3 regions of the Latilactobacillus fuchuensis genome follow, and region 2 is predicted to be linked to each of the others. Evidence: predicted binding sites of a transcription regulator. Region 2 holds the regulator's gene; each other region holds the start of a gene.
What was found. The regulator HrcA, encoded in region 2, represses chaperone genes, less so after heat shock. The targets are predictions, from matches to a motif close to TTAGCACTCNNNNNNNNNGAGTGCTAA.

Region 1 (7,090 bases), 520 kb from region 2:
TCATAACAACGGGGAGGCCAAACATCACTGGTTCTGTAATATTAAAGAAACAAGTTGTTAAGCCTAACTTAGCGACTTGACGTTGATCTTTTCGTTTAGAAACCCATAAAATTGCGATGACTAATGGTAAAATACAACCGCCACCACCAATCAACCCAAATGCATTCGTGAAAGGTTCTGTGATAATATTTGGAATGGCTTTACCAGCAGAAAAGGCCGTCATATTTTCTTGGATTGATTGTAGTAATGGCGCTTGGCGGACCGGTGCCAAAATACTAGAACCATGCATTCCAAAGACCCACAAGAAATCTGAGAAGAATTGTAAGAATAATGTGCCAGGTACCGACAACACAAACGATTTTAGTGGCGTTTGAATCGCTAATTCAATTAATCGTGGTACGTTTAAGCCCGTCGTTTTTTGAAGAACGAAGACAAAAATCCCAAAAACCAGAATGACTGCAATTTCCGGTACCAATGAATTAAATGATGTTGCAACTGCTGGTGGCACACCTTCAGGCATTTTAATTCTAATTTTTTTAAATTTAGTTAAATGAATAAATAATTCGGTACTAACTAAGGCTGCTAACATTGCTGTTGCTAAGCCTGAAGAGGATGTTAAACTTTGTAAAAAAACACCAGTTGCTTCTGCAGTTTTACCATTAACTAAGGTTACTGTACTATTAACCGGCATTAAGATAAACATGACTGCGATACTTAGAATACCCGCATGGACTGAACTAAACGACGGGTCATCAACTTGACCGCTACGAACATAGTGATTCGCGAGATTGGCCCCAATATTGTAACAAACAACAATCGATAGAATGCTCATCGTACCGTTACTAATAATGGTTGCTAAATCGGCTAATGAACTTAAATCGATTATTTTTTGAACAGCTGTATTGGAAAAAATAAGAGCATTCAGTAAAACCATCAATGACGCCGCCATCACAAGTGGCATGGTCACAATAAAACTATCTCGAATTGCGATTAAATGGCGCTGGTTATTAAGTTTTGATACAAGTGGTAATAATTTCTCCGATAATTGATCTACAACTTTCACAAAAACATCTCCCTAATGACTATAATTGAACCGATTCAATTTTATATATTAGCATGCTTAATTATAATTTGCAATAGCGCTTTCATTGACTTGTAATTTTATTTTTAATTCTGCATACTAATTATAATGACATTTAAAGGAGTTCCCCATGATTAAACCCATTATGCACGACCCGACTTTTCTCGCTCAAACAGCGACACTAGCGACTGTTGATGATAAACAAGTCATCACTGACCTACTCGATACATTAGCCGCTAATACTGAACGCTGTGTCGGGATGGCGGCCAATATGATTGGTGTCAACAAACGCATTATCGTTTGCCAAATGGGCCCGATTGCGCTGCCATTAGTCAATCCAACGATTATCAAAAAAAGCGCCCCCTACGAAACTGAAGAAGGTTGTCTCTCTTTAACGGGTCAACGCGCAACCACCCGCTACGATCAAATTACGGTTCGCTATCAAGATCGTCAGTTTAAAACGCAGGAACAGGCTTTTACCGGTTGGATCGCCCAAATTATCCAACACGAAGTCGATCATTGCGAGGGCATTTTGATTTAAATTAAAACAAAGCTGGTTAACCTAAAATCACCAATTATCTTAAAATCAAGATAACTGGTGATTTTCTGTTAATGCTCAGTTGCTGAACGCAACGCAACACACTTAGTTTTTTAACGTGCTTTTGAGTTGCAACAACTTCCGCTTAATCTAAAATAACCGATAATCTTAAGAACGAGATTACCGGTTATTTATAATTAATGCTCAGTTGCTAACCGCAACTCAACACACTTAGTTTTTTAACGTGCTTCTGAGCTAGCTTCTTCCGTCTAGCTACGATTAGCAAATCATGACCAAACTCCGGTCATAATTCACTAATCTAGGCTATACTCAGAAGCTGACCAGCTCAGTCAGCACTTCGATCTTAACGTGCTAACCCAAGCAGACATTTCCGCCTAACTACATAATTGCCCATACGATTAAACTTCAAATCGTATGGGCAATTCTTAGGTTATGCTCAGGGTCAAACCGCTTGTGTGAGCACTTCGACCTTAATGTGCTTCTCAGCCAACTTCCTCCGTCTAGCTACGAATCGCAAATTATGACTAAAACCAGTCATATTTCACAATTCTAGGCTATACTCAGAAGTTCCCGGCTGATCAGCACTCATTTTTTTGACGCTCTAATTGACGAAAGCCACCCATTACTGGGTGGCTTTCTAATTAATTTCGCATATTAAATTGTAACATAATATTCTGGGTATCAAGCTTGCTGATACCACCATTAAACACGTTGGTTTAATGTTCGGGGCAACTTCACTAGAGTTGCATGATTTTAATTTGATTCGATTATGTTTAATTCTTGTGGTTCTAAATATTTTCTCGTTTAAACAGCGTAAGCCGCCTCTTTACACTACTTGTAACTCCAGGGTTACTCCAGTTTGATTAAAGTCTTCAAATAATACTTGATTCTACAGTGATAAGTGCTGATTAACTGTTAACAGTATAACATATTTTAAAGTTTGACGCAAAATCACTAAATATTTTCAGAAAAGAGGCTTTCCATTTGACCAAAATTGACCTTTGCTGTAAAATTTGATTTATAGATTTCAGAGTGCTTAAACTCTGGTTCATATAAGGAGGCAATTCAATGTTAGTACCTACAGTTATTGAACAAACGTCACGTGGCGAACGTTCATACGATATTTATTCACGTCTATTAAAAGACCGGATTATTATGCTATCTGGTGAAGTCAACGATCAAATGGCGAACACCATTATTGCACAATTACTTTTCTTGGATGCCCAAGATTCTGACAAAGACATTTCAATTTACATCAACTCACCCGGTGGTTCTGTGACCGCTGGTTTAGCGATTATGGATACGATGAACTTCATCAAATCTGATGTTCAAACCATCGCAATGGGCATGGCTGCATCAATGGCGAGTGTCTTATTATCAGCTGGGACCAAAGGCAAACGTTTTGCCTTACCTAACTCAACCGTCTTGATTCACCAACCTTTAGGTGGCGCTCAAGGCCAACAAACTGAAATCGAAATTGCTGCTCGCGAAATTTTGAAAACTCGGAAACGTTTAAATCAAATTTTAGCCGACAATTCTGGTCAAACGTTTGAAAAACTACAACAAGATACTGATCGTGATAACTACATGACGGCTCAAGAAGCCAAAGATTATGGTTTGATTGACGATATCATGGTTAACCAACCTAAATAATCACTATAAAAAGTCAATTCTTCGCGGAATTGGCTTTTTTAGTTCATAATTTTTTAAGGCAATCCCCATTTTTGCTATACTTGGTTAAGAATCAAAGGAGGCTTTTAAGATGGATATTAGTGTCATTAAAGCAGACAAAGTCACGATCGACGGCGGCATTGTACTGGGGGCCGAATCAGCGCCGATTACGACCGTCGAATTTCTAAATTTAGCTTGTCCCTATTGTCGTAAATGGTTTTATCGTTCGGATCAACTCTTAACCCAAGCCGTTAAAGAAGGGCGCGTCCGGCGGATTATTAAACCCTTAAACAAGGATAAAGATGATTTACAACTGGGTAATTTAGCCCACACCTATTTACCGTTTGACCAACCGGAAACCGCCGTCAACGCGATTCGTTTTCTATACGCACACCAACCCACTTGGCGCCCCGACTTAGCGCCCAATGAACTTGATCTGTATCTCAAACAGAATCTAAAATTGACCCCTCAAAATAATCAAGCGGCCTTAGCTGCGATTGAACACGAAGCACAGACGGCCAATATTCAATTTGTCCCCACGATTATTCTCGGCCAACATATTTTTGATGAATCAATTGATCTGACCGAATTAGAACAATTAATTTCGCAATAAGCACCAAAAAAGGGTCTAACCAGAGTAGTCAACTACTGATCTGGTTAGACCCTTTTTATAGCGACCTATTAGAACTGGCCTTCTTCAACCTGAATCGCATTTAAATGACGTTCGACTTCGTTCATACTTTGCCGTAATTCATGATATTTATCGCTTGAAAAATCTAAATAGTTGGTACAACCGCCAACGCGTTCGTAGATTTCATCTTTTTGATCTTCAGCTTTTTGCGTTAATGAGACATCAACGCGGCGTTCATCATCAGCTGCTCGGTTACGATTAACCCAACCATCAGCTTCTAGACGTTTCAATAGCGGTGTTAAGGTGCCACTATCAAGTTCTAGATGATGTCCCAACTCTTTAACCGACATCGTGCCATGTTCCCATAACGCTAGCATCGCGATAAATTGTGGGTACGTTAAACTAAACGGTTTTAAAACCTTTCCGTAAAAGTGATTGTACGCCTTTTGCGCACGATAAATTGAAAAGCATAATTGTTCATCTAATAAAACTGGTTCAACCATATTTCTTCCTCCAATTAATAGTGTCCACTGGTAAGCATATCATATAGAATTAAATTGCATAAGTCAATCTGGACCAACAATTAAATTGTACACCTTTATATGACGCCTTGCTGATAATTTTCTGCTAATTGATTTAATTTTCTTAAGCGGTGATTAATGCCAGATTTAGAAATCGCCCCACTTGGCATCCGTTCGCCAAGTTCTTTGAGCGTAATATCTGGGAATTCCAAACGTAATAACGCAATCTCGCGGAGTTTAACCGGTAGATTGTCCAAACCGATAGTGTCTCTTAAATATTCGATATTTTCGATTTGTTTCGTCGCTGCATCGATTGTTTTATTTAAATTGGCCGTTTCACAATTAACTAAGCGATTCACCGAATTCCGCATATCTCGGACAATCCGGATATCTTCAAACTTCAACATTGCATTCGTCGCGCCCACTACCTGTAAGAAATCCGCAATTTTTTCGGCCTCTTTCAGATAAGTAATGTAACCACTCCGACGTTCCGTGGTTTTGGCGTTCAATCCAAAGCGATTCATCATCTGTGCAATATCTTGATTATGTTCTTCATATAAAGAATAAATTTCCAAATGATAACGGCTGGTTTCAGGATTATTGACCGAACCGCCTGCCAGAAATGCCCCTCTTAAATAAGAACGAACCCGTTGATCCTCGTTAATGACATCCTCCGAAACCTGAGTATGAATCGTAAAGCCATCAGCTTCAACAATGTTTAAATCGTTGAGCACTTTATTCGTTCCGTATTTCAATCGTACGATATATTGATTATTTTTCTTTAACTTCATCTTACGGCGCACTAATAGTTCTGATTCAATCTGATAATTCTGCCGTAATAAACTATAAATCCGGCGAGCGATCGCCGGATTTTCAGTCTGAACATTTAAAACAAATTGATGATTCATTAAACTTAACGAACCATTCATCCGAATCAAAGCCGCTAATTCTGCCCGTGCGTGTTCTGGATGTACTTCTAACTGAGTTAATTCCTTCTTTACTTCACTAGCGTAGGAAGCCATCCTTATTCACCTCGTTTAGCTGTATTCACCTGAAAAGCCAAGTTCATAATTTCTTGAACGACTTTTTGACCATTATGAAAAACGCCATGGTTGCGTAATTCCAAAAAATTATCGGAAATGACCCGACAACCCAATTGGCGTAATCCTTTAAAATCATGTTCAACCGGCCATAAAATTTCATCATATTTCTGATGATCTAAATAATTTTCTGGCACGCGGCCGGTATTGACTAACACGGTATCCACAAAATTCTGTTGCAAATGTTCATTTAATATCCGAACATGATCAGCATCCGTAAAACGTTCGGTTTCACCCTTTTGGGTCATGATATTACAAATATAGATCACTTCTGCCTTTGTTTGGGTAACGGCTTGTCCTAAGTTTTCAATCATCAAATTCGGCAAGATACTCGTAAACAAACTCCCCGGACCTAAAACAACCACATCAGCAGCCATGATCGATTCAATAACTTCGGGCATCGCCGTTGGTTGGCCTTCACCGTCATCAGCGGTCTTCGTCACCCAGACGTGTTCAATCTGTTTGCGCGCGGCTGAAATTTCGGATTCGCCCACTAATTGCGTGCCATCTGTAAACCGGGCATTCAACGATAATGCCACATTGGCGGCCGGATAAACGTGCCCATCAACTTCCATCATTTCAGATAACCGTTGTACCGCATCGAATATGCCGGATTCCATTTCGGATAACGCCGCAATAATCAGATTGCCAATCGCATGGCCCGAGAAAAAGGCATCGTGTGATTTAAACCGATATTGAAAGATATCCAAGGTTAATTGTGGTAAATCTGATAAAGCGACTAAGACATTCCGAATATCACCCGGTGGCACGACGTTGATGTAATCCCGAATGACGCCAGACGAACCGCCATCATCAGCGACCGTCACAATCGCAGTCGCATCCGCGTTTTGTTCCCGTAAACTCTTCAAGATAACGGGGAGTCCGGTCCCACCACCAATGACAACCACTTTAGGCTGACGACCTTTAATCACCCGAATAATGCGATTTGCGGCTGTCATGACCGATTCACCGTTTCCTTTCGTTTCTTCATATCCCGATGGGTCACATCAACTGGGTAGTCGACAGCTAAATCATCGGCCAACCGTTGTGCTAACGCGACAGAGCGGTGTTGCCCACCCGTACAACCAATCGCGATGGTCACACTGGTTTTACCCTCTTCTAAATAGCCGGGCATGATATCTTTCAACATCCCGCTCAGTTGTTGATAAAACTTCTCGGTTGCGGGTTGCGCCATCACATAATCACGCACTGGCGCATCTAAGCCGTTTAATTCTTTAAATTCAGGCACGTAATAGGGATTGGGTAAGAACCGGACATCCATCACAATATCGGCGTCAATCGGTAACCCATATTTAAAGCCAAACGACATGACTTCAATATGGAATGAGGGATTGTCACTGGTTTTAAAAACGTGAAAAATTTGTTCGCGTAATTGACGTGGTGACATCGCTGACGTATCGACCACCATCTGCGCACGGTTTCGAATTTCAGTCAATAGGGCGCGTTCTTTGCGAATTCCGTCCATTAACCGACCTTCCATCGCTAACGGATGAGACCGGCGCGTTT
Region 2 (7,090 bases):
CGGTGCGAATGTTTGTCCGTGATCAATGGTATCTGGGGATGGCTTCGATTGGCCGCAACGTGACGTTCCATGATGATAACCCGGTCACGGTTGAAATTAACTTGCTCGATTTTAACGGCGACATCTATGATGAAACGGTTAAAGTCGAATGGCACCACTATTTGCGTGGCGAAGTGAAGTTTGAATCGGCCGCACAATTAATTGAACAGCTCCATCAAGATAAAGCTGATACACGAGCGTATTTTAAAGAATTAGAGGGGTAATTAAATGGCGGGTGCTTATATCCATATCCCATTTTGTGAACATATTTGTTATTATTGTGATTTCAACAAGGTTTTTATTGAGGGCCAACCGGTCGATGATTATGTCGACATGTTAATCCGTGAATTCCAACTAGTCATGGCGGAACATCCTGATGAACCCATTGAAACGATTTACGTGGGTGGTGGGACACCAACGACGCTCTCACCAGCGCAACTGCAACGGCTATTAGATGGTATTCATCAATATTTACCATTTAAAGGTGGCGAATTCACCTTTGAAGCCAATCCCAACGATTTACAAGACACCGCGAAGTTGCAGGTTCTTAAGGACAACGGCGTTAATCGTTTAAGTATTGGGGTCCAATCGTTTAATGATCAAATACTGAAAAAGATTGGGCGGATTCATCGCAGTGCGGATGTTTATCGCGCAATTGATAATGCACGGCAAGTCGGTTTTGAGAATATCAGTATTGATCTGATTTTTAGATTGCCTGATCAAAGTGAAGAAGATTTTATGGATAGTCTAACCAAAGCGTTGGCGCTTGATTTGCCGCACTATTCAACCTATTCGTTAATTCTGGAACGCAAAACGATATTCTATAATTTAATGCGCCAAGGTAAGTTACGTTTACCATCGCAAGACGTTGAAGCGCATATGTATCAAGCGGCGATTGATAGTTTCCAAAAGGCGGGTTTAGAACAATATGAAATCAGTAATTTTGCCAAACCCGGTTATCAATCAGCCCATAATTTAACGTATTGGCGCAATGAAAAGTATTTCGGTTTTGGGGCGGGTGCTTTTGGTTATCTAGGTAAAGATCGCTACCATAACTTCGGCCCAATTCAACAGTATCTGGAACCATTACACGACAATAAAGTGCCCGTGATTGAACGTCACGTTTTACCGTTAACCGAACAGATGGAAGAGGAATTATTCTTAGGATTGCGAACGATGCAAGGCGTGTCGATCCAACGGTTTCAAGAAAAATTCAAAATGCCACTCCAAGCCGTTTACGGTGATACCGTCGCCACGCAGATTGCGAAAGGTTATTTAAAACAAGAAGGCGACTGGTTACGCCTAACGGAATCCGGCAAGTTCTTAGGCAACGAAGTCTTCCAAGAATTTCTGTTAGACGAATACTAAGTGCCGCCACTCACGGGTTGGCTTTGTAGTTAACCGGAAAAGGCTAGTTCGGGAAGCACGTTAAGGAAAATAAGTGCTGGTTCGAACTGCTCAGATTTTGAACATTAACCGAAGCTACATGTAAGAAAGGCTGTTCAACCAAATCATTTTGGTTGAACAGCCTCTTTGTTTGGCATCGCTCTGACTGGAGACTGGTCGCATATCAGTCTCGAGACCGATTTTGCTGAAAATGGTAAAAAAAACGGTCCGATTCTTGACTTTATTTGACGTTCTTGCTATATTAATACTTGTAATTAGCACTCGTAATAATCAAGTGCTAAAAAGAGGTGATAACATGCTGACCGAAAGACAATTAATGATTCTTAAAGAAATTATTCGTCTTTTTACCGAGAGTGGTCAGCCGGTGGGTTCTAAAAAGTTAATGGCAGAATTACCAATGCACGTCAGTTCGGCAACGATTCGGAATGACATGGCTGATTTGGAGAGTGTCGGGTTGATTGAAAAAACCCATTCTTCTTCCGGTCGAGTGCCTTCGATGAAGGGGTATCGTTATTATCTAGATCACCTGATTCAACCGGCAACGCTCAATCCAATTGATGTCGCGACGGTGCAACAATCGTTTGGTCATCGTTATCATAAGATTGATGAAATTGTGTCCCAATCAGCGAATATTTTATCCAACCTAACCAGCTACACGGCGATTACGTTAGGCCCGGAAGTCGCTGAGATTCGTTTAACCGGTTTTCGATTGGTACCGCTCAGTAATCACCAGGTGATGGCGATTATTGTCACGAGTGCCGGGACGGTTGATAATCAAGTCTTCTCGATTTCGCAACATATTTCGGGAGACGAGCTTGAAAAGGCGATTCGGATTATCAACGAACATCTGGTCGGTCTACCGTTAACGGTGGTCAGTCAGAAGTTGAAGACGGAAGTCCCCGCACTGTTAACGCAGTACATGGCTTCCCCAGGTGGTTTCTTGAATATCTTCGATGATGTTTTGAAACAAGCCTCTCAGGAACGGTTATACGTTGGTGGACAGATGAATTTGTTGAACTTCTCGCAGTTTGCGGATGTTGATCAACTGAAGTCAATCTATAATATCATTAATCAATCAGACGATTTAGCGAAGTTGTTGGATTTGTCACCCGGCAGTGCCAACAATCAGGTTCAAGTCCGATTAGGCGATGAGATGACCAATGAGCTCTTGAAGAATTACAGTCTGATGACTGTCAATTACGATGTTGGCGAACATGGTCAAGGTCTGATTGCTTTATTAGGCCCCACTAGCATGCCTTATTCACGGATGATCGGTTTATTAGACGTCTTCCGTGAAGAATTAGCGAGAAAACTAATTGATTATTACGCCGATTTTGACGATAATCAAACTTAAAGGAGTGTGTTTGTTTGACAGAGCAAGACCAATCAGTAGACGAAACTAAGACACCGGTTGAACCAGCGGAACCAACCACTGAAACACCGGAGCAAGTAGTTGAAACTGATAAGACAGAAGCCACTGAAGAAGTTGTGGAAGATCAACCTTTAGTTGACTTACAAAAGAAGTATGACGATTTAGAAGATAGCTATTTACGCTCACAAGCTGAAATTAAAAATATGCACGCCCGCCATCAAAAAGAACAAGCCAGCTTGTTGAAATATGATGGTCAAGCGTTAGCTAAAGATGTTTTACCTGTTTTAGATAATTTAGAACGGGCCTTAGCAACTGAAGCAACTGATGATAATGGTGAACAACTTAAAAAAGGCGTTCAAATGACTTATGATCACATGCTTAACGCGCTAAAAGACCACGGCGTTCAAGAAATTGAGGCCGCGGGCAAAACCTTTGATCCGACCATTCATCAAGCCGTCCAAACGGTAGCTGTTGAAGGAGATCAAAAAGCAGACACAGTCGTTCAAGTTTTCCAAAAAGGTTATTATTTGAAAGACCGTGTTTTACGCCCAGCAATGGTCGTTGTCGCACAATAATTAATTAAAAAATTTAAAAAAAGAGGGAATTAATAATGAGTAAAGTAATTGGTATTGATTTAGGCACAACAAACTCAGCAGTTGCCGTATTAGAAGGCGGCCAACCAAAGATTATTACAAATCCAGAAGGCGCACGGACAACACCATCTGTCGTTTCATTCAAGAATGGTGAAATCCAAGTTGGTGAAGTGGCTAAACGCCAAGCAATCACTAACCCAGACACAATCGCATCAATCAAACGTCATATCGGCGAAGCTGGTTACAAAGTCACAGTTGGCGATAAGACTTATACACCACAAGAAGTTTCAGCAATGATTCTCCAATACATCAAGAAATTCTCTGAAGATTATCTTGGCGAAGAAGTCACTGAAGCCGTTATTACAGTGCCTGCTTACTTCAATGATTCACAACGTCAAGCGACTAAAGATGCTGGTAAGATTGCCGGTCTTGAAGTTAAACGGATTATCAACGAACCAACAGCTTCAGCTTTAGCTTACGGTTTAGACAAGACTGAACAAGAAGAAAAAGTTTTAGTTTATGACCTTGGTGGTGGTACTTTTGATGTTTCCGTCCTTGAATTAGGCGACGGTGTCTTCCAAGTATTATCAACAAATGGTGATACACATTTAGGCGGGGATGATTTCGATGACGCCGTTATTGCTTGGTTAGTTAAAAATTTCAAAGCTGAAAACGGCATTGATTTATCAAAAGACAAGATGGCTATGCAACGTCTAAAGGATGCTGCTGAAAAAGCTAAAAAAGATTTATCTGGTGTCACAAGCACTCAAATCAGCTTGCCATTTATCTCAGCTGGCGATAACGGCCCAATGCATTTGGAAATGACGTTATCACGTGCTGAATTTGATAAATTAACTTCTGACTTAGTTGATCGTACTCGGATTCCTGTTCAAAACGCTTTGAAAGATGCTGGTTTAACAGATAACGATATCGACAAAGTCATCTTAAATGGTGGTTCAACTCGGATTCCTGCTGTTCAAGAAGCCGTTAAGAACTGGACTGGCAAAGAACCAGATCATTCAATCAACCCTGACGAAGCCGTTGCAATCGGTGCTGCTGTTCAAGGCGGGGTTATCTCAGGTGATGTGAAGGATGTCGTATTACTTGACGTAACACCTTTATCATTAGGGATTGAAACAATGGGCGGTGTCTTCACTAAATTAATCGACCGGAATACAACGATTCCTACAAGTAAGGCTCAAACATTCTCAACTGCTGCTGACAATCAACCAGCCGTTGATATCCACGTCTTACAAGGCGAACGTCCAATGGCCGCTGATAACAAGACATTAGGTCGTTTCCAATTGACTGATATTCCTGCTGCACCTCGTGGGATCCCTCAAATCGAAGTTAAATTCGATATTGATAAGAACGGGATTGTCAATGTTTCTGCCAAAGATTTAGGCACTAACAAAGAACAAAAAATCACGATCAAGAGTTCATCAGGTCTTTCAGACGACGAAATCGATCGTATGATGAAAGAAGCCCAAGAAAACGAAGAAGCCGATTCAAAACGTAAAGAAGAAGTTGATTTAAAGAACGATGTTGATCAATTAATCTTCCAAACTGATAAGACAATGAAGGAACTTGAAGGCAAAGTTTCAGATGACGAATTACAAAAAGCAAAAGATGCTAAAGAAGAATTAGTCAAAGCACAACAAGAAAACAATCTTGAAGACATGAAGACGAAACGCGATGCGTTAAGTGAAATTGTTCAAGAATTGACGGTTAAATTGTATCAACAAGCCCAAGAAGCTCAAAAAGCTGAAGGCGGCGCTGAAGGTGCAGATGCAACCGATGCTAAGACTGATGATAGCACTGTCGATGGGGACTTCGAAGAAGTTCACGATGACGATAAGAAATAATGTACTTTAAAAAAGGCCAAAACCTAGTATGGTCTAGGGCTTTGGCTTTTTTTAAGCCAAAAATTATGCTATTCTTGTTAAGGTAGATTTTACGTGAGTAAGTAAATGAATGGAGGCCCACAATGGCTGATAAAAGAGATTATTACGAAGTCCTAGGCATTTCACGCGATGCCTCGGACGCCGATATTAAAAAGGCTTATCGTAGCCTTTCTAAGAAGTATCACCCAGATATCAATAAGGCCCCAGATGCAGAAGCTAAGTTTAAAGAAGTCACTGAGGCTTATGAGGCCTTGAGTGATCCGCAAAAAAGAGCCGCTTATGATCAATACGGTCATGCTGGTATGGATCAAGGTTTTGGCGGCGGTGGCGCCGGTCAAGGCTTTGGTGGATTCGGTGGTGAACAAGGCTTCGGCGGCGGTGGCTTTGAAGACATCTTTAGCCAATTCTTTGGTGGTGGCGGCGGTGGTCGTCAACAACCCAATGCTCCTCGTCAAGGTTCAGATTTACAATACCGGATGGATTTGAAATTCAAAGAAGCGATTTTTGGGAAAGAAACAAAAGTGTCCTATAATCGCGAAGCAGAATGTCATACCTGTCATGGTTCTGGTGCTAAACCTGGAACGAGCGCGGAGACGTGCCATAAATGTCACGGTGCGGGTCAAATTCAAGTTGAACGCCAAACACCACTTGGTCGTATGATGTCACGCGAAACGTGTGATGTCTGCGGTGGGACTGGTAAAGAAATTAAAGAAAAATGTACCACTTGTCGGGGAACTGGTCGTGAAGACGAACGCCATACCGTTAAAGTGACGGTGCCAGCAGGTGTTGAAGATGGTCAACAAATGCGTCTTCAAGGTCAAGGCGAAGCCGGCACGAACGGTGGCCCTTATGGGGACTTGTTCATCGTTTTCCGGGTTGAACCTAGCAAGGAATTCGAACGGGATGGTGCTCAAATTTATGTCGAAGTGCCAATCACGTTTGCACAAGCCGCTTTAGGCGATGAAATTGAAGTCAATACGGTTCATGGTCCAGTTAAACTGAAGATTCCAAGCGGCACGCAAACCCATACGTCCTTTAGATTACGGGGCAAAGGGGTGCCTAAGTTACACGGTAACGGCAATGGCGATCAAAATGTGACCGTTAAAGTCGTGACACCGGATAACTTAAATGCGAAACAACGTGATGCGCTTAAAGCGTTCGCAGTTGCGAGTGGCGATTCCGTTAATCCGCAAGACAGTAATTTGTTTGATAAGATTTTAAATAAGAAACATAAAAAATAAGTCGTGTCAGTCATCGTTTATTAATGAAGGCCAAATTAAAACCCGTTATTATCCAAGAAATCTGGATAATAACGGGTTTTGTTTTGGTTACCAATCGATTAGTGTTTTTGACCTTGTTGACTGTGACGATAACCGTAAGTGAAGTAGATGATTAGGCCAATCACGATCCAGACGGCGAAGACCATCCAAGTCACGGCTTGCAATTGAGTCATCAAGAGGACGCACATGAGACAAGAAACGATTGGTAATACGGGATAGAGTGGGACTTTGAAACCGGTTGGTAATTCTGAATAGAATGGCATTTTGCGTAAGAAAACAATCCCGAGTGAGACCGTTGCAAAGGCGAATAGTGTCCCGATGTTAACCAGTTCGGTAATTTTATCGAGTGGGACGACCATCGCGATCACGCTGGTAATCACGGCAAAAATCCAAGTGTTGGCAACTGGAACGTGGGTTTTCGGACTGACTTTTGCAAAAATGGCGGGTAATAGACCATCCCGACTAATTGCAAAGATTAATCGGCTGCCACCGTAA
Region 3 (7,090 bases), 330 kb from region 2:
GCCAACTTCTTCCGTCTAGCTACAAATAAAAGCTTATGACCAATGTTCAGGCCATAAGCTTTTATTTTAGGCTATACTCAGAAGCTAAACGGCTGAGTCAGCACTCTACATCATTCCGCCCATTGCTGATGGGTCCATGCCACCGGCTGGTGCTGCCGGGTGGTCTTCTGGTTTGTCAGCGACGACTGCTTCAGTTGTTAACATCAATGCGGCAACGCTGGCTGCATTTTGTAACGCTGAACGTGTGACCTTAGTTGGGTCTAAAATCCCAGCGTCAATCATATTTTCCCAGTTACCGTTGGCGGCGTTATAGCCGATTTCAGTGTCTTGAGATTTCACTTTTTCAACAATCACTGAACCTTCAAGGCCCGCATTGGTTGCAATTTGACGAACAGGTTCTTCAAGTGAACGTAATACGATATTAATCCCGGTTTGAACGTCGCCTTCTTCTTCTAAGGCTGCGACACTGCTCATCACGTCGATTAAAGCAGTCCCACCACCGGCAACGTAACCTTCTTCAACGGCTGCGCGCGTTGCGTTTAAGGCGTCTTCAATCCGGTATTTACGTTCTTTCAATTCGGTTTCAGTAGCAGCCCCAACTTTGATGACTGCGACGCCGCCAGCTAATTTAGCTAAACGTTCTTGTAATTTTTCACGATCAAAATCAGAAGTGGTTTCAGCCACTTGTTTCTTGATGTTTTCAACTCGTTCAGCGATGGCTGCTTTACTACCAGCACCTTCAACGATAGTTGTATTATCTTTTGTAATTGTCACTTTACCAGCTGTCCCTAATTGATCGATGGTTGTTTCTTTTAATTCGAGGCCTAAATCACTGGTAATAACAGTCGCACCCGTTAAAGTTGCGATATCTTCAAGTTGTTCCTTACGACGATCGCCAAAACCAGGCGCTTTAACCGCAACAACGTTGAACGTCCCACGAATCTTGTTTAAAACAAGGGTTGGTAAAGCTTCACCATCAACATCGTCAGCGATGATTAATAGCGCTTTGCCTTCTTGAACGATTGATTGTAATAATGGTAAAACATCTTGAATGTTAGAAATCTTCTTATCCGTAATTAAGATGTATGGGTTGTCGAGATCGGCTTCCATCTTGTCGTTATCAGTCACCATGTATTGTGATAAATAACCACGATCGAATTGCATCCCTTCAACGACGCTTAATTCCGTATCAATCCCTTTTGATTCTTCAACCGTAATCACACCGTCGTTACCGACTTTTTCCATCGCATCGGCAATTAACTGTCCCGTTTCTTTATTATCAGATGAGACGGCAGCGACTTGCGCAATAGCCTCTTTACTTTCAACTGGATGTGAAATTTCGTGTAATTTTTTAACCGCTGTTTTAGTGGCTAGTTCAATCCCACGACGAATGCCAACAGGATTAGCACCGGCAGTCACGTTCTTCATGCCTTCGCGAATAATCGCTTGGGCTAAAACAGTGGCCGTGGTTGTGCCGTCACCAGCGATATCGTTAGTTTTAGAAGCAACTTCTGCAACTAACTTAGCGCCCATGTTTTCGAAATGATCTTCCAATTCGATGGCTTTAGCGATTGTGACACCATCATTGGTAATTTCAGGTGAACCGTACGCTTTTTCCAAAACGACGTTGCGGCCTTTAGGTCCTAAAGTTGTTTTAACGGTATTTGCTAATTGATCAACACCCGCTAACATTTTTGAGCGAGCATCTTCTGAAAATTTAAGTTCTTTTGCCATAATTCTTTCACCTCATTAAATATTTTTGTATCGATTTATATTTGATTTATTCAACAATTGCCATGATATCTTTAGCGTGCAAGACTAAATATGAAGCGCCGGCATAGTCCACTTCTGAACCGGCATATTTGTCATAAAGGACTTCATCGTCCACTTTAACGGATAATGGAATTCGTTGGCCGTCATTAGTGAGCGTTCCTTCACCTACTGCAACAACTTTACCAGTTTGTGGTTTTTGCTTCGCATTGCTAGCTAACACAATGCCACCAACGGTTTGTTCTTCTTCGTCTTTAACTGCGATAATCACGCGATCTTCTAATGGTTTTAACACTTAAAATCCCTCCATCAATTTTTCTTTTTTAGCACTCGATTAACACAAGTGCTAATTACATTTTTTATCATAGCATTTTCTCAGAACATTGCAAGTATTTTGCTGGCACTTTGCATTTCGAGTGCTAATACGCTAAACTATTGTCACATCAACCTTTGAGGAGATACTCAATGACTTTATACAAACAAAATTTTAGAATTATTTTAACTTATTTAATCGTGCTCGTCTTACCGAGTGCTTGTGCGCAACTTTTCAAGCTAACACCGCAAATTTTCTTGTTGACGACTATCTTTGATTTACTAGGGGCGCTTGGCTTATTAGTCTTCAATCGACGCCGGACGGCTAATTCATTGGAATATCATCCCGCCCCCCTTAAAACGATTATCATGTGGGGCATCAGCGGCATTTTATTAACCTTACTCGTTCAAGTCTTGGCCGGGATTGTGGACCATCTGATTTTCAAGAATTCGGCTAACTCGTTAAACACGATTACGTTAATGACTGCTATGCGCCAACAACCTTGGCTCATTTTAGCCGTCACGATTGCCGCACCTGTGATGGAAGAAATTGTTTTTCGCGGGGCCATCTTCGGCGGTTTGTCCGGTACGATTAACCCGCTTTGGGCCGCTTTAATTTCTAGCTTGCTATTTAGTTTACTGCACCAAGACGGTCATCTGATTATTTACGCGGCCATTGGTTTGTTTCTGTGCTGGCTCTACCGTAAGACCGGCTCGCTATACACGACGATTATCAGTCACGCTGGTATGAATCTGCTCGTAACGTTAACGTATCTATTGCGTTAAAAAAATAGCGTCTAAGCAAGCTACCTAATGCTGGATAACTTGTTTAAACGCTATTTTAAAGTCGCTTATTGTTCTGTTTTGGTTTCGTCGTTATAATTATCTAAGAAATAAATTAACGTTTGCAATTCTTTGGCTAAATCGACGTTTTGAATCCGAATACCCGTTGGCACTGAAATTCGAATTGGGGTAAAGTTCATAATCCCTTTGATCCCAGCTTCAACTAAATCGTCCGTTACTTTTTGAGCGACATCGATTGGCACCGTTAGAATCACGATTTCAATTTGTTGGTTTTTTAATTCTTCAACCATTTCAGCCATTGGGTAAACTGGTACGCCCGTTTGAATCGTGCCGATTAATTCTTCTTTAACGTCAAAAGCGGCGCTGATCCGAATATTATTGGTTTGACGGAAATTATAATTTAGTAAAGCGTGCCCTAAATTACCAACCCCAATCAAAGCAACGTTTGTTAAACGGTCTTGATTCAAAGTCTTTTTAAAGAAATTTAACAATGATTCTACATCATAACCATAACCACGTTTACCTAGCGCCCCGAAATATGAAAAATCGCGACGAATCGTTGCACTATCCACTTTAACTGCTTCAGATAGTTCGGTAGATGAAATTTTTGCCGTGCCTGCATTATTCAAAAAATTCAAATAGCGATAATATAAAGGTAAACGTTTCGCTGTGGCTCTTGGAATTTTATTTTCAGCCATTTTGGAACCTCCGTTTATTTTTGCTTGTGAAATTTAGCGTTGTACGCTATTGAAATCATACTGAATTTTCTTGTGAAAAGCAATTAATTTACAATTTCACCAGTCAAACCTTTAAATCTGTTATGATAAGTAAAGTTGCCCCACTAATTTCTTAAAATGAAGCCCTTTAAACCACCATACGAAAGGAATTTTTATCGTGATATTACTACAAGTTCAACAAGTTGCTCGCCATTTCGGTGGCGATTATTTATTCAAAAATGCTCAATTAGAAGTCCAAGACCACGCCCGAGTCGCTTTAGTCGGCCCGAACGGTGCTGGTAAATCAACACTCCTTAAAATGATTGCCGGTATCACCACGCCCGATGACGGTCAAATTATTCTGGGTAAAAATGTGCAAGTCGGCTACCTCGCCCAAGACAGTGGTCTCAGTTCAGAACGGACAATTTACGCTGAAATGTTAACCATCTTTGAACCGTTACGTCAAATGGAACAACAAATGCACACGTTGGAAGCGGCCATTGCTGATTCGAGTACTGACCATACAAATGCTGACTACGCTGATTTGTTGAAACGTTACGATCAAATTCAACACGATTTCACAGAAGCTAACGGTTATGGTTACGAAGCCGAAATTCGTGGTGTGCTCCACGGTTTCCAATTTCCAGAAGAAACGTTTGAAAAACCAATCAGTACGCTTTCTGGTGGCGAACGCTCCCGTCTCGCACTTGCTAAGTTATTGTTAGCAAAAAAAGACGTCTTAATCTTGGACGAACCCACCAACCATTTGGATATCGAAACCTTAACTTGGTTAGAAAATTATCTACAAACTTACCCCGGCGCCTTACTAACGGTTTCACATGACCGTTACTTCCTCGATAAAATTACCAAAGAAGTTTACGATATGAGCCGCCATACATTAACGCATTACACCGGCAATTACAGTCATTTCTTAACCTTAAAGGCCGATAACCTAACGTTAGAATGGAAGGCCTTCGAAAAACAACAAGCCGAAATTGAAAAATTACAAACGTTCGTCGACAAAAATATTGTCCGCGCTAGCTCGACCAAACAAGCTCAGAGTCGGCGTAAACAACTCGAAAAAATGGATAAACTGGATCGACCGCAAAATGATGCCGCTAAAATCCATTTCCATTTTGAAACGGAACAACCGAGTGGTAATGAAGTTTTAAAAGTCACTGAGGCAGCGGTTGGCTACGAACCCGACAAAATTATGGTTGAACCGATTAATTTCGAAGTTAACCGCCAAGAACGACTAGCGATTATTGGCCCCAACGGGATTGGTAAATCGACCCTCCTCAAAAGTGTGCTCCACAAAATTCCGTTTATCAAAGGTCAAGAAAAATTAGGCAGTAACGTGTCGGTCGGTTATTACGATCAAGAACAGCGAAACCTACACGCTAACAAAACTGTCTTAGAAGAATTGTGGGACGATCACCGGACTACGCCCGAAAAAGAAATTCGAACGTTACTCGGAAGCTTCCTATTCAGTGGCGACGACGTTTTAAAAGTCGTTTCACAATTAAGTGGTGGTGAAAAAGCCCGCCTACTATTGACTAAATTGGCGATGAATCACGATAACTTCCTGATCATGGATGAACCGACTAACCATTTAGATATTGATAGTAAGGAAGTCCTCGAAACAGCCTTACGTGACTTTAATGGCACCGTCCTGTTCGTTTCCCATGACCGCTATTTCATCAACCAAGTCGCGACCGGCATTATTGAATTATCCGATACCGGCAGCAAACGGTATTTGGGCGATTACGATTATTATCTGGCCAAAAAAGCGGAGGAAGAAGCGTTCGCCGCCGCTGATACGCCAACAACCACCACTCAAGCAATCGTCACTGCACAAGACGGTTACAAGGCTAGCAAAGAAACCCAACGCGCCCAACGCAAATTGGCCCGTTTAGTGGAACAGCTTGAAAATCAAATGGGCGAGTTAGAACAACAAGCCGCCGACATCCAAGAAGAAATGGCCCAAAGTGAGACGATTACTAAACCATTGGTCCTTCAAGAATTACAACAAAAACTCGAAACGGTTCAAGCCCAATTAGCCCAAACTGAAACTGAATGGGAAGAACAAGCCCTTGCACTTGAAGGTTTGTCTGACTAAAAAAGCGCGAACACAAAAATGGTTGAGCCCAGACATTGGGTTCAACCATTTTAATTTATGATTAACTGTGTGAGGTCACAGCTAATTAAGCTTATTTGATTAAAGCTAATCCTTGTTTCAAGACAGTTGCGCCGTCCATCATACCGTAAGATTTCATATCAATGACTTCAACGCCGATGCCTTTAGGAGCCAATTTTTCTTTGAATTGACCTTCCATGAAACGAACTTGAGGTCCTAATAAGACGCAGCTAATGTTTTTAGATTCTAATTGATTGTCTGCATCTGATGCACCAGTTGCAAAGATTTCAACTTCAATACCTTGTTCTTCAGCTGCTTTTTGCATTTTTGTCACTAATAAACTCGTTGACATCCCTGCTGCACAACATAACATGATTGTTTTTTCTGCCATAATAAAATTACCCCTTAAGTTTTAGTTTCGAATTGATAGAAAGAACGCAACTTCTTAAAAGCGTTTTCAATTTCTATATTTTTAGTATAAGCGCTTTCTTTATTTTTGTCAAATAATTGTTATTTAAAATATAAACAGCCCTAATCCTAAGCAGTACACGGATTATTCAATAAAATCATCCGTTATTTTATTAGCTGAAAATAAAAAAGATTGCCCTTCAGCAATCTTTTTCACAATTCTTCTTGGTATGGAAAATCTAATCCCGGAATCGCATTTAAGGTTAAATCGGCTAACGTGCCTTTGCGCAATGCAATGTGTGCAGCCGCCCCAATCATTGCGCCGTTATCCCCACACAATCGTAGCGGTGGCATGATTAATTGCAATTCGGGCATCTGGGCTTGAATCGCACTGGTTAATGCTTCACGTAACCCTTGATTGGCCGCAACACCACCGGCAACGACCAATTGTTTGACTTGCAATTTTTGAGCCGCCTTCAATGTTTTAGTCACCAAGACTTCAATCACACTAGCTTGAAAACTAGCTGCCAAATCCGCCTTGTCCAATTGTTCGCCAATTTGATCCGCGTGATGCACCGTATTGATAAAGGCACTCTTTAACCCGCTGAAACTAAAATCGAGATTGGGTTCTTTAAGCATGGCGCGTGGAAAATTAAACGTATCTTGGCCCAAATGTGCGAGACGGTCAATTTCTTTGCCGGCAGGATAAGGTACGCCTAACACCCGACCAATTTTATCGTACGCTTCACCCGCCGCATCATCACGTGTATCCCCAATGATTTCGAATTCACCGGCTGCGGGCATATAAACCAACTCTGTATGGCCGCCCGAGACGAGTAACGCAAGTAATGGGTATGCTAGTGGTGCGACAAAGCGCGCCGCATAAATATGCCCCGCCATATGGTTGACTGGCACTAATGGTAAGTGATGGGCGTAAGCAATC

Region 1: the regulator HrcA is predicted to act here: its motif matches at 2,653-2,679, upstream of clpP (ATP-dependent Clp endopeptidase proteolytic subunit ClpP).
Region 3: the regulator HrcA is predicted to act here: its motif matches at 2,094-2,120, upstream of groES (co-chaperone GroES).

Annotation. Positions count from the first base shown of each region.
Region 1 covers NZ_LT984417.1:777,193-784,282, reverse strand. The annotation lists gene LFUMFP_RS03655 (PTS sugar transporter subunit IIC) at 1-1,063, opposite strand, end outside; gene LFUMFP_RS03650 (peptide deformylase) at 1,212-1,622, shown strand; gene clpP (ATP-dependent Clp endopeptidase proteolytic subunit ClpP) at 2,709-3,293, shown strand; gene LFUMFP_RS03640 (DsbA family protein) at 3,403-3,924, shown strand; gene LFUMFP_RS03635 (MarR family winged helix-turn-helix transcriptional regulator) at 3,993-4,445, opposite strand; gene whiA (DNA-binding protein WhiA) at 4,541-5,485, opposite strand; gene LFUMFP_RS03625 (gluconeogenesis morphogenetic factor MgfK) at 5,488-6,522, opposite strand; gene rapZ (RNase adapter RapZ) at 6,519-7,090, opposite strand, start outside.
Region 2 covers NZ_LT984417.1:258,802-265,891, forward strand. The annotation lists gene ribF (riboflavin biosynthesis protein RibF) at 1-263, shown strand, start outside; gene hemW (radical SAM family heme chaperone HemW) at 268-1,407, shown strand; gene hrcA (heat-inducible transcriptional repressor HrcA) at 1,742-2,800, shown strand; gene grpE (nucleotide exchange factor GrpE) at 2,815-3,393, shown strand; gene dnaK (molecular chaperone DnaK) at 3,429-5,276, shown strand; gene dnaJ (molecular chaperone DnaJ) at 5,399-6,556, shown strand; gene LFUMFP_RS01205 (APC family permease) at 6,655-7,090, opposite strand, start outside.
Region 3 covers NZ_LT984417.1:584,116-591,205, reverse strand. The annotation lists gene groL (chaperonin GroEL) at 106-1,734, opposite strand; gene groES (co-chaperone GroES) at 1,781-2,065, opposite strand; gene LFUMFP_RS02725 (CPBP family intramembrane glutamic endopeptidase) at 2,236-2,868, shown strand; gene LFUMFP_RS02720 (redox-sensing transcriptional repressor Rex) at 2,934-3,584, opposite strand; gene LFUMFP_RS02715 (ABC-F family ATP-binding cassette domain-containing protein) at 3,781-5,721, shown strand; gene LFUMFP_RS02710 (PTS sugar transporter subunit IIB) at 5,813-6,130, opposite strand; gene tsaD (tRNA (adenosine(37)-N6)-threonylcarbamoyltransferase complex transferase subunit TsaD) at 6,361-7,090, opposite strand, start outside.